Regions from separate parts of the Clostridium sp. RTP31139st1_H3_RTP31139_211217 genome, predicted to be linked through region 1. Evidence: riboswitches for the same ligand, from Rfam matches in the RefSeq annotation. Region 1 holds a riboswitch; each other region holds the start of a gene.

Evidence for each region. A riboswitch is a leader RNA that binds a small molecule or an ion and turns the genes downstream of it on or off. The one in region 1 is predicted to bind S-adenosylmethionine.
Region 2: it holds a riboswitch for S-adenosylmethionine, as region 1 does, so the genes downstream of both, ABUA17_RS06530 (O-acetylhomoserine aminocarboxypropyltransferase/cysteine synthase family protein) here and ABUA17_RS02685 (YeiH family protein) in region 1, are expected to answer to the same signal.
Region 3: it holds a riboswitch for S-adenosylmethionine, as region 1 does, so the genes downstream of both, metF (methylenetetrahydrofolate reductase [NAD(P)H]) here and ABUA17_RS02685 (YeiH family protein) in region 1, are expected to answer to the same signal.
Region 4: it holds a riboswitch for S-adenosylmethionine, as region 1 does, so the genes downstream of both, ABUA17_RS09000 (methionine ABC transporter ATP-binding protein) here and ABUA17_RS02685 (YeiH family protein) in region 1, are expected to answer to the same signal.

What each region holds. Positions count from the first base shown of each region.
Region 1 covers NZ_JBCOAB010000003.1:141,298-144,686, forward strand. Annotated here, with positions in the region: gene ABUA17_RS02685 (YeiH family protein) at 1-1,713, opposite strand, end outside; SAM riboswitch class I at 1,958-2,118, opposite strand; gene ABUA17_RS02690 (linear amide C-N hydrolase) at 2,531-3,389, opposite strand, start outside.
Region 2 covers NZ_JBCOAB010000010.1:68,590-71,978, reverse strand. Annotated here, with positions in the region: gene ABUA17_RS06545 (homoserine dehydrogenase) at 1-340, shown strand, start outside; gene ABUA17_RS06540 (zinc-ribbon domain-containing protein) at 541-693, shown strand; gene ABUA17_RS06535 (5-formyltetrahydrofolate cyclo-ligase) at 879-1,442, shown strand; SAM riboswitch class I at 1,514-1,686, shown strand; gene ABUA17_RS06530 (O-acetylhomoserine aminocarboxypropyltransferase/cysteine synthase family protein) at 1,935-3,212, shown strand; gene ABUA17_RS06525 (homoserine dehydrogenase) at 3,235-3,389, shown strand, end outside.
Region 3 covers NZ_JBCOAB010000004.1:72,994-76,382, forward strand. Annotated here, with positions in the region: gene ABUA17_RS03260 (S-ribosylhomocysteine lyase) at 204-659, opposite strand; gene metF (methylenetetrahydrofolate reductase [NAD(P)H]) at 671-1,558, opposite strand; SAM riboswitch class I at 1,704-1,852, opposite strand; gene ABUA17_RS03270 (MraY family glycosyltransferase) at 1,916-2,863, opposite strand; gene ABUA17_RS03275 (V-type ATP synthase subunit D) at 3,065-3,389, opposite strand, start outside.
Region 4 covers NZ_JBCOAB010000017.1:14,102-17,490, forward strand. Annotated here, with positions in the region: gene ABUA17_RS08995 (methionine ABC transporter permease) at 1-343, opposite strand, end outside; gene ABUA17_RS09000 (methionine ABC transporter ATP-binding protein) at 357-1,319, opposite strand; SAM riboswitch class I at 1,419-1,626, opposite strand; gene ABUA17_RS09005 (DUF503 domain-containing protein) at 1,729-2,016, opposite strand; gene ABUA17_RS09010 (hypothetical protein) at 2,376-2,684, opposite strand; gene ABUA17_RS09015 (hypothetical protein) at 2,746-3,389, opposite strand, start outside.

The DNA.
Region 1 (3,389 bases):
ATTAAACATTAAATAAGCAGCTAAGAAAGTTAATAATATATTTAATGCTTGTCCACAAATATATAATATAATTGGTTTTCCACCTTTAAAATACTTAAACAAATCTCTAAAGTTAGTAGATAACCCAATACTGGCAAATGCTAAACAAAATAACCATCCTTGCAATGGACTAATTATAGATTTAACCATACCTTTATCAATAAACACATTAGCAACATCGCTACCAAGAATAAAATAAATAACTGAAAATAAAATAGATGCAAATAGAAAACCTAATACAAATTTCGGAAAATTAACCCAAATCTCTTTAAACAATACTTTTGCCGAAATATTCTTTTCACTACTAGGATTTCTTTCAACTTTTAAACTCCAATAAGTAGCAACTCCAAAAGCCATAACCCCTATCAAAATGTTTTGTATCATTTTTATAGTTGAAGCAACATCACGAGCTACTGGTCCAAGCAATTCACCCGCAGCAACAACTGCCCCTGTTGAGTCTACAGTTCCTCCTATCCACGCTCCTGCTAATACTGGATTTAACCCTAACTTTTTTATTATTAAAGGCATTATTACCATCATCAATGAAGTAAACAAAATAGATATTCCAACAGCTAATGTTAACTCTTCTTTTTTAGCTTTACTTGCACTTGCAGCAGCTATTGCAGCAGATACACCACTTACTGACATATCAGCTGAAATAGTTATATTTAAAGATTTTGATTCTATCTTAAGTATTTTTTGTCCAAACCAATAAGTTGTTATTAATACAACTGGAGTTACACACCAAGTAACAAATATACCTGGAATACCAATTAAAAGCATCTTATTAATCAAAACTGTTGAACCTAATAAAACTAATCCTGTTTTAATGAAAAATTCAGTTTCTGAAGCCTTTAGTACAATCTTAGGTGTTCCTATAGTATTACTTACTAAAAAGCCAATTAATAATGCCCATACAACATACTCAAGTCCCCAAGCCTTTAAATTCACTTGAGCTGCAAGTATATATGCTAGTACTGCAACTATAAAAACTACTGGAAAACCAAGAGCAAACTCCTTAACTGATTTCCCCATAAAATGAATTCCAATTGAAAATAATATACAAAGAACAATTCCTAAAATTATTAATTCAGGTATTAAATTATAAGGTTCAACAATACTATCAGATTTAGCTGAAGCCTCAATTCCTTTTAATTCATACCAAGTATTTATATCTTCTTCAGCTTTTGCATTTAAATCTTTATCTTCATAATTTGCTTCTGCAGCAGCATTTTGAGATTCTTGTGCTATTTCTTTTGCATCACTTGTATTAGCTATAGCTTGTTCATATTTGGCTTCATTTTCAGCTGATAGTTTAGAAGCCTCTTCTTTACTTAAATAAATAGATTTTAATGGATCATCATTCCAAGAATATGGTTTAGAGAAAAGTTCACTTATTTGAGATATGAAAGGTATACTAGTAAATTTCAGCGAACTTTTTTCATCATTTGCTTCGTACCATTCTATAGTTTTAAATGGAGCCTTTTCTCCTTCTACCTCCAGAATACTGTTATAAGTGTTTAAATCTGCTTTTATACTCTTAGTATAATTTATTGAAAATACTAATAATGTACATAGTAATATTGTAAACCCCAATATAATAGCCCAATAGTCCTCAAATTTTAATAAGTTTTTAATATTATGTTTTTTGCTAGATATTTTTTGTGTTGACATTGAATAACCCCCTATTGATTTATTTAAAATTTAATATTCTTTTTTAATTCCCCAATTTTAAATACCTTAAATTTTAATAGCGCTATTAATTATTACTGATTTTTAAATAGGAATTTTTCCTTAGATCTTCACCCTCCTCTACTCTAAAATAAGAATTTAATTTATATACATGTATAATTTTTTGCAAAATAAAAAGCACCAGAGAATAAACTCCAGTGCATGCAAAATCACCTATTAATTTACTCTCTTATCGCTCAGCTAATAAAGCTGCAGGAATTAGCACCACGTTGATAGTTTTGAATTTTTAATTAGTAGTTTTTATATAAACTTCTAACTGCTAACTTTTAACTATTAACAGGTTGCTGGGTTTCATAGGGCCAGTCCCTCAACCACTCTTGATAAGAATATTTATTAAATTTTAATGTTGTTGTTATTTAATATAACCCTCTTTTAAATGTATGTCAATAACTTTTTTTGTATTTTTTCCCTTTTAGATGTTTTATTATTATTTATTTTTATATATTAAATACTTTAATAAAATAACCAGTATACATTTCCCTCAAGAAAAATATATACTGGTCATTTTATATTATTATTTGATACACTCAAATAATACTCCATAATTTATTTCTACACCATTTACATTTATGTTATATATAGGTTTAATATCATTATGAACTTTTTCTAAAAATGATATATCCTTTACAAAAGGATCATTAGTATTTAAAACTGTTACTCTAGAAACATACTTATAAATCTCTTCATTAAAATAAAGGCTCTACCTTGACGTAGATCCTTTATCATGTATTATTTATATCTATTTCTTAGTAATATACTTAAAATCAGGTTCCCTATTAAGATCATATTCAACATAATCATCAACATCTAACAAATCATTTAAATCTATACATTGAACTCTTTGATTTTCATATGTTACCCAATAAAATCTCAATGATTCAGCACACATTACAGCTGTATAAATTGTATACTCATAACGTTCTAAACATTCATCATACACAATTGTATTATTTTTTTCTGATAATTCAACTAAACCAAGAGGCACTGCAACATTATTAAATAAATGAATAATATTACTAACACCCTCCTCTTCATCTATCCCCTTAACAGCATACTTCTTCAAAAATGATAATCTAATAAACCTTGATGTAGAAGAACAATCTCCTGGAAGTCCCATTGTACCATCTCCAGTGAAACACTTATTAAATTTTTCTCCATTAATCTCTAAAGTGTCATAATCTAAATTTCTAATATTAAAGTAATTTAATAAATTTAAACAATGCCAAGAATAACTTGGACTATTAGTCATAACTCCCATGGAATTGCGATAAATGCTTACTCCGCTTTCATCTGGCTCAATAATAACAGATTCACCTGTTTTATCTGAAAATATCCAATGAATTGGTGGTACTTGTCCAAGTATAGGTATATTCATTAAAGTAATTTTATTTTCAACCATATCAACAACTTCATCTACACTTTTACATCTCGTTAAAAGATATGTAACAAGAAATGGAGGCTGCACAGCTATTGTACCCTTAGCTTTTTTATCATTATATTTAGCAAAGCAACGATAAGCTAACTGTCCACCCATTACCCCTTTTTCATTAACCCCTTCATACAAAATTGGTGTAGATTGCATAAGCCTTATTCCTGTT
Region 2 (3,389 bases), on a different contig from region 1:
TTTATCAAATGTACTTATGAATTCAGATTTAAAACTAGAAGATTTAAAAATTAATGGGATTGAAGAAGTTAGATTAGATAATATAGAAAAAGCTAAAGTAAGGGGAAATAAGATAAAGTTAATTGGTAAGGTATATAAGAAAGATAATTTAGTCAAAGGTTATGTAACACCAATAGAAATTGATGAAAATCATCCATTATATTGCGTAGATTATAAAAATAAGGGGATATATTATAAAACAGATACTTTAGGGGATATAAGTATAATTGGTGGCGCTTCAGGAACCATGAATGCTGCAGCTTCAATATTAAGAGATATAATATTACTTAGAGGTGTTTAGATAATAATATAGAAAATATTGTATGAATTTTAATTATTTATAAAAAATAATTAAAAAAGGTTGTAATTTAATAAATACTATGTTATTATAAATGAGTAGCAAAGTTGCTAACAAAAAAAAGTTTCATTTAGGTAAATAGTTTCTCGAAAATTAGAGATTATTATATCAATTTAGAATCTTTAATTTCAGGAGGAATATTTATGACAGATAAGACATTAGTATGTAGAGATTGTGGAAGTGAATTCGTATTTTCAGTAGGAGAACAAGAATTCTACAAGGAAAAAGGATTTACAAATGAGCCAACAAGATGTGTAGCTTGTAGAAGAGCTAAAAAAGAACAAAATAGAAGATAATTATAGATTATTATAGGTTGTAGTTTAAACTACAACCTTTTTTGATTATATTAAAATATAAAAATTAACTAATAAAATATGTAGTAGGGTTATAGTATAATGATAAATGAGAATATCACTTAATATAGAGATGTATAAAAGCAGGATACAGATAGATAGAAAGTAATTTGGGGAGAGTGAGACTTATGGATAAGAATTATATAAGAAAAGAAATATTGAAGACAAGAGATGATATAGAAGTAGTTTTAAAAAAAGAATATGATAGTATAATCTTTAAAAGGTTGATTAATAGTGATACTTATAAGAATGCCAATAAAATATTTACTTATATAAGCTTTGGTTCGGAAGTTGATACTAAGGAGTTTATAAAATATGCATTAAGTGATAATAAAGAAATTTATGTGCCAAAAACCGATAAAGGTAAAAGGGAAATGGTAGCTATGAAAATTAACAGTTTAGATAACATGGGTGTGGATAAGTGGGGAATACTTGAACCTAAAACTGTGAAAGAAGACAAAATTGGAGAAGAGTTTGATTTAATAATTATGCCAGGAGTAGCTTTTGATAAATTTGGAAATAGGATTGGCTATGGTGGAGGATATTATGATAAATATATTTCTAGAAAAAATATTAAATGTCCTAAAATTGCATTGGCATATGATTTGCAGATCATTGATAAAATACAGTGTGAGGAACATGATATAAAGGCAGATGGTATAATATCAAATAAAGAGTTTATAAAAATGTAAAAAATTTATAAAAAAACTATTGAAAAAATATTCCATATATGTATAATAAAGATAACAAGTTAATAGAAAATCTTTTATTAAGAACGGTGGAGGGACTGGCCCTGAGAAACCTAGCAACCTGTTATCAGTAACAAGTGATAAGTTGTAAGTGACAAGTTATATAAATTAACTGTGACTTATAGTTATAAATTTTGCTGATGTACGTTGGTGCTAAATCCTGCAGGTTTAACCTGAGAAATGAGAGTATATATTAGTAAAATAGAGTTTTATGCTATTTCTCATTATCTATAAGGATAATAAGAAATAGCTTTTTTTGTATAAAAATTTTAAATTGGAATTTATAACAATTAAGAACAAGGCTAATATTTTTCCATTAATAATTAATAAAAGAGCAATAAGTATCAAAATTTAAATGAATATAGGATTAGAGTTGAAGTTAATTATTAACTAAAAACTACGAACTCCTAATTATAAAAAAAGGGGGCTTTATTTATGTCAAATAATTTAGGAAAAGGAACAATAGGAATTCATGGGGGGTATTCACCAAAGTCAGGTGAACCAAGAGTATTACCAATTTATCAAAGTGCAACCTACAAATATGATGATCCAGATACACTAGAAGCTTTATTTGCTTTAAAAGCAGAAGGACACTTATACAGTAGAATTTCTAATCCAACAGTTGGGGCGCTAGAGGATAAATACACAAAATTAGAAGGAGGAGTTGGAGCAGTAGCAACAGCTTCAGGACAATCAGCAATACTTTATGCAGTTTTAAATCTTTGTAAAGCAGGAGATCATATTATTTCAGTAACATCTTTGTATGGAGGAACAGTTAATTTATTTAATGTTCATTTAAAAAATTTAGGAATAGAAGTTAGTTTTGTTGAACCAGATGCATCTGAAGAAGAAATATTATCACTAGCAAAAGAAAATACAAAGGCTATATATGGTGAAACAATAGGAAATCCAGGATTAAATATTTTAGACTTTGATAAGTTCTCTTCAGTTGCTAAAAAAATTCAAGTGCCACTTATAATAGATAATACGGTAGCAACACCATATCATTGCAATCCATTTGAACATGGTGCAAACATAGTTGTACATTCAACAACAAAGTATTCAGAAGGACATGCTCAAACAATTGGTGGAATAGTAGTAGATGGAGGAAATTTTGATTGGACTAATGGTAAGTTTAATGACTTTACAACACCAGATCCAAGCTATCATGGACTTAAGTATGTTGAAAGCTTTGGACAAGCTGCATATATAGTAAAGCTTAGAGTAACTTTATTAAGGGATTTAGGCGCTTGTATGAGTCCATTTAATGCTTACTTAACTAACTTAGGATTAGAAACTTTACATTTAAGAATGGAAAGACATTCAAAAAATGCTTTAGAAATAGCTCAGTGGTTAACTACTGAAGAAAAGGTTTCGTGGGTTAACTATCCATTACTTGAAGGAAGTAAATATTATGATTTGGCAAAGAAATATCTTAAAGGTGGGGCTAGTGGGCTTTTAACATTTGGAGTTAAAGGCGGAATTGAAAATGCCAAGGAATTTAGTAGAGGATTAAATGTAATTGCTTTAGCAGTAACTTTAGGAGATGCAAGAAGCTGTCTTTTACATCCAGCAACTACAAGTCATAGTCAATTAAATGAAGAAGAACTATTAGCAAGTGGAGTTACACCAGATTTATTAAGACTTTCTGTAGGAATAGAAGATGCTAAAGATTTAATTAATGATATTAGTGAAGCATTAAAAGCTATATAGGTATTTGATTGGAGGAATAGTAATGACTAAAGTAGCTATTATGGGGTATGGAGTAGTAGGCAGTGGGCTTATTGAATTAATAGATAAGAATAGAGAATACAACAGGGAAGATGATATAAAAATAACTAGTATATTGGTTAGAAATAAAGAAAAACATCTTAATTCCAGTCACAATGA
Region 3 (3,389 bases), on a different contig from region 1:
ACTATTAAAGAATACGTATATTTAGCCATTAGAAAAATACTCTTTATTTATAATTATGCTAAAAATGAAAATTAAAAAAGCCAGTAAAAACTGGCTTTTTATTTATTAATAAATTAAATATTATAAAGTGAGTTACTATACTTAATATTTATGCAAAACAAACAAATCTACCCTCAAACTTGCACTAATTAGTGTATTATCTTCTACTCTCCATATATATTTAAAGAAAATCCTTTATTTAATACTTCTTTGGCATACTCTTTTGCTCCAAATAGTGATAAATCTCTATAGTTTCCACATTGGACTTCATTTGCTGCTGGTATTTCATTTGCATTTAAAATATCTTTTAGTGATTTTTCAACTGCAACTTTAATTTCACTAGCTTCTCTATCACCAAATATACTTAGATAAAATCCAGTTCTACATCCCATTGGAGATAAGTCTATTATTCCATCTAAATTACTTCTTAACTCATGTGCTAATAAATGCTCTAATCCATGCATAGCAGCAGTACCAAATGCTTCTTTATTAGGTTGTAAAAATCTAATATCAAATTTTGTTACAAAATCTCCTTGTGGTCCATTTAATGTACAACACTTTCTAATATAAGGTGCCTTTACCTTTCTATGATCTAATTCAAAACTTTCTACTTTATTCATTCTAATACCTCCTAAATTGCTTTTTGTTTATTAATAGAATTAATTATCGAACTTATACTTTCTGTTATTTTCCTAGCAACATATGGATTATTCATTGTATATAAATGAATTCCATCTACACCACTTGAAACTAAATCAACTATTTGCTCAACAGCATATGCAATTCCAGCATCTCTTAATGCCACTCTATCATATTCATATTTATTAACTATCTTTATAAATTTTTCTGGTAAATTAACACCACATAACGAAGTTAATCTTTCTATTTGAGCTTTGTTAGTTACAGGCATAATCCCTGCCTCAATAGACGATTTTATATTTAATTTATCCTTTTCTTCTAGAAAATTATAAAAATAATTATTATCAAAAAATAACTGAGATATAAAATGAGTCGCTCCACTTTCCTCCTTTAACTTTAAATGTATTAAATCTTCCTTTAAATTTTTCCCCTTAACATGACCTTCAGGATAACATGCTGCTGCTATGTTAAAATCTCCTCTTTTTTTTATATGAGAAATAAGTTCATATGCATATTTAAAATCTCCTTTTAAGACTCCACCTTCTGGTATATCTCCCCTTAAAGCTAAAATATTTTCTATCCCATGTGCCTTTAAATCATTTAATATATAGTCTATTTCCTCCTTAGTAGAATTTATACATGTTAAATGTGCTACTGCTTCAACTCCATATTTTTCTTTTACTAAGGAGGACAGTTCAGTTGTTCTATTATTTACTAAGCTTCCTCCTGCCCCATAAGTTACACTAATAAAATCTGGCTTTAAATCCTTTAATTCTTCTAAAGTTTTATAAATAGTATCTACTGAAGATGTCGTTTTTGGTGGAAAAATTTCAAAAGAAAACACCAAATCCTTTTTTGCAAATATTTCATCAATTTTCATTTAAATAGCCCCCTTAAAATTTATAAAAAGCCTTTGTCATAATTAATATACACATAAAAAACTTCTTTATTATTATTTTTTATAAAATAAAAAAACCTAAAGGATATTTCCTTTAGGTATTATAAACACGTTTCCCAATAAAATATCCTTATCTCTCAGCCATTGCTGTTGGATTTAGCACCACATTAATATAGTTAATAATTAATAGTTTTTAGTTAATAGTTTATTAACTAGTAACTGTTAATAGGTTGCTGGGTTTCAACGGGCCAGTCCCTCCACCACTCTTGATAAGTTTGATTAAATTATACAAAATTTTTTTCATTTTGTAAATAATTATTTTTTTGCTATTAAATCCCATTATATTAATAACATTAAAATAGAAATAATACTAAATACTAAACTTATTGCGCTTATAAAACTAACTACTTGTTTTGTATTCAATCCTTTAGCTTCTAATCTATAATGTAATTGACTTCTATCAGCCTGATATATGGGCTTTCCTTCTGAAAATCTTTTAAAAATTACAAATATATTATCAAAAATCGGCACAGCCAGTGCTAAAATAGGAATTAATAAACTTAATATTGTTGCCGCTTTAAATGCACCATCTAAAGCTATTATACTTAATATAAACCCTAAAAAATTAGCTCCTGAATCTCCCATAAATATCCTTGCTGGATACTTATTATAAAACAAGAATGCTAATACAACTCCTGCAATCATTAATGAAAATAATAATGATGGTGATTGTGATAATATTACTGCTGATGCTGCAAAAGTCATTGCTGATATAAAGGATAATCCTCCTGCTAGGCCATCCATACCATCAGACCAATTAATTACTGTAGTAACCCCAAAAATCCAAGTTATAGTTAATATAAATTGAATAATTGTTGGTAAAACAACATATGTATTAGTAAAAGGATTAGTAAAACCTTGAAAAACTACTCCTGACTTATACACAATTATTGCTGCTAATAATTGAACTATTAATCTTGGTATAATAGCAAATTCTTTACCAATACTTTTATAATAATCATCTACTACCCCTATTATCAATATTAATAGTGCTCCTATAAAAATACCATACTTTTCTTTAAAAGGATGATCATAAAATACTATAAAATAAGGTATAAAGAATCCTATGAACATAGAAATACCACCACAAAGCGGAATTGGTCCTCTATGCTTTTTTCTCTTAGTTGGTTTATCCGTAAAATTATATTTAAGTGCCACTTTCATTAGTATTGGTGTCAAAATAAATACTATTGAAAATGACAAAATTGTCGCTATTAAATACTTCATTAAATTTCTCCTTAAAATTCCACATAATATGCACTATTATGTATTCTATTAGCATTATACTATTATTTCTTTCTATTATCAAATACATAATATAATCTTAATAAAATGAAAAACTTTAACTTCATTTCTATATAATAGTTTGTATAAAAAGTAAGGAGCTGTCATTTTAAAACAGCTCCTTTTTGTGATAATGTTAAATAATTATGCTCTTGAGTTAATCATATCTTTAACCTTCATTAATCTAGTTAAAGCTCCTCTTTCATTTTCATCAAGTTTCATTCTTATGAACTTAATAGTTTCTTCTAATTGAGGTATAGTCATATATTCAAGCGCATTAACTCTTCTTCTTGTCTTTTCAATTTCATCAGCCATTAACTGAGTTGATTTCTCAACTTCAGCTAACTCAAGTAGCTTAGGAAGTATAGATTCAAGCTTTCCTATAGCATCATCTAATTCAGAAGATGTATTGGCAAAACCATATGGATAAATGCTTCCTTCACTATCTTGTAATTGTCTGTGGAATTTC
Region 4 (3,389 bases), on a different contig from region 1:
CTCCTGGATCAACTTCTTTAAGCGCTGATTCTATTATTCTTGCAACAAATGGCGCTGCCGCTATTGTTAACGGTACTATTGCTGCCGTTTCACCAATTGGTGTACCAACAATAGCTCTTGTTAATGGAATAATAAAAACTATTAAGATTATAAATGGAAAACTTCTAAGTACATTTATTATTACATCTAAAGACTTGTATATAAAAATATTGGGTCTTAATCCAGTTGGAGATGTAACAGTTACTATTATCCCTAGTATAAAGCCTAAAACACTTGCAAATAATGTTGAGAAAAATACCATATAAATAGTTTGTCCAAGTGCTTCAATTATAATATTTATCATTTTACTATCCATTTTATAACACCTCCAATATAATATCTTTAGCTGATAGATATTTCATTACTTCTTCCCTATCCTTTTCATTTATGTTTATAGTTAAAGTTCCTAAAACTTTATCTCTAAATTTCTCTAGCTTTCCTCCTACAATAGAAAAATCAATATTAAGTTCTCTTGCCATTTTTGTTATAAGTGCATTTTCTGATGAATCACTTGGGAAGAACAATTTAATATTAACTCCTTCTCTTGGTAAAGTATCATCATCTAACTCTCCTAAAAATTTCTTCAATGATACTTCTGGCCTTAGGAATACTTCTTCAGCTTTTCCCTCTGCAACAAGTACTCCTCCTTGAAGTAACGCAACTTTTTGGCATATTTGCTTAACAACTTCCATTTGGTGTGTAACTACTACTATAGTAATTCCTAATTTTTTATTTATATCTTCTAATAATGAAAGTATATCCTTTGTTGTTTTTGGATCTAATGCTGAAGTAGCTTCATCGCATAAAAGAATTTTTGGCTCTAACGCTAAAGCTCTTGCTATTGCAACCCTTTGCTTTTGTCCACCACTTAATTCCGCCGGCTTGCTTTTAGCCTTTTCAGAAAGTCCTACTATCTCAAGAAGTTCATTTACTCTTTTATTTATAAATGCTTTATCATATCCCCATACTTCTAATGGTAATGCCACATTTTGAAACACATTTTTTCTACTTAAAAGATTAAAGCCTTGGAATATCATTCCTAACTCTTTTCTTAATTCTCTTTTACCCTTTTCACTTAAAAGTTTTACCTCTTTGTCCATAACTTTAATTGAACCTTCGTTATAATCCTCTAAGGCATTTATACATCTTAAAAGAGTTGATTTTCCTGCTCCACTATGTCCTATAAGCCCATAAATTTCACCTTGATTTATATTTAAAGAAATATCTTTTAATACCTCTGTTTTTCCAAAACTTTTCTTCACATTTTGCATTTTAATCATAGTTGTCCACCTCCATATTACTAAACATCTAATTTTAGATAATAAAAAATGCGCTAGAGAATAAACTCAAGCGCGTATAAAAATCACTACTAATTTACTCTCTCATCACTCAGTTATAAAACTGCAGGAATTAGCACCAACGTCAATAGTTTTTAGTTTATAATTAATAGTTATTTATGAAATTTTACTAAATTTCTAAAAAATAAAAACATTTTTGTTTTTATTTCAACTATTAACTGTTAAGTTTTAACTATTAACAGGTTGCCGGGTTTCACAGGGCCAGTCCCTCCACCACTCTGGATAAGATTCAAATATTTAATTGTTTTGCTTTGTTGATATTAATATACATTAGTTTGTCTATTTTGTCAATAATTCCTTTAGAAATTTTTTCATAGATTCATGGAATAAATTAGAACTCTGTAATATCACCTTCTATTTTAATTAATTCAGCATCAGTATTGTCCTCCACGAAATCAAGTATTTTTTCTTGTAATGCGCTCAACACATCCTTTGAAGTTGCTACTGCACAAATACCGATTCCTATTTGTTGATGAATATCTTGATATTGTACTTCTGATACAGAAACATTAAATTTATTAGATAACCTCTTAGTCAAACTTAAAACTACCATTCTTTTTTCTTTTAATGAATGAACCCATTCAGCTCTTAATTCTAACTTCATTAATAATATCTTCATATTCCAATCCTCCAATTTAAACTTAATTACACAACTACTAATTACAAAACTAAAATTATAAAATAAATATTTAACTTTAAGCTAAGAATTAAAGTATACACAATAATATATTAACCACTTATCAACCATATATTATTATAGTATACCAAAAAGGCAATGAATTCTCCTATTATCCATTGCCTTTTAATAAAATTTTACTATTATTTTATCTTATAATACTAATTTATTTTTTAATTAATTCTATTGAATTTCCTTTAACGTTATCCTTCATTATTCATCCAATTTCTAATTCTAACTTATCCATACTTGTATCATTTAATTTGAAGTATGATTTTACATAAAAATCCAACAATTCAATTTTATATACCACCTAAGCTTTCAATTAAATTTATAAATTCACCTTCATCTTTTTTATCTAGAAATATATCTATCAAAGTCTTAGTAGGCATTTTAATATATCCCTTTTTTCCATTAATAAAAATATCTGTTAGTTTTTCTCTAAAAACATTTTCATCATAATTTAACTCATTTATTAATTCATTTATTTCACATTCAGCTAATGCCTCTATCAGTTTTTCTCTTATTGCTTCATTAAAACTTTCTACAAGTTCTCTTTCCTCTTCACTTAATTCTGATGTATCATTATTTAATAAGCTAAAAATGTTCATACTCTCTTCACTCCATTATTTTATTTAATTATATTTTAATTCCCCATTAAGTAAGCAATTTTTATCTTATGTCTAAATTCATCTCTTTTACATAAATTGCTCTTTTAGATATGGCTCCATGCACTACCGTTATTTTTTGTCCACTACTAATATATGGATAATCTCTAACATAAAGAATATACTCTCTTTTCTTTTCGTAATCAGTTATATAAATTGCATAATAAATTCTAGAGCTTTTGCTTTCAGATTTTTCAACTATATCTGTACATATACCACAAATAGATGTTTGTACAGGAATTATTAATTCCAATATAAAAGCTATAGGTCTAATTATAAGAAGTAAAAATATTATTCCATCAACAGATCTATTTGAAAATATAGAAGCAACTATAATTATACTAATGATATCAAAAAGTTTAATTGCTGATAATCTTTCTGAAAACTTTACTTTTTCATAAGGATTAATCCATATTTTCCATCTCCACCATACGCTACTTTCTTGTTTTTTTAATACATGTTCACATTCTCCCTTTACATATCTAAGCCTTTCAGCATACATATTTCTTGTTGTTAAATATATAGCTAATAAATATACCTCTATATTAAATGCTGCCATCATTACTATTTTATCCCTAACAGCGATAAGAACGATTATCAAATAGATAATATTTAAATAATTCATATAACTTAATTTTTTATTTATAA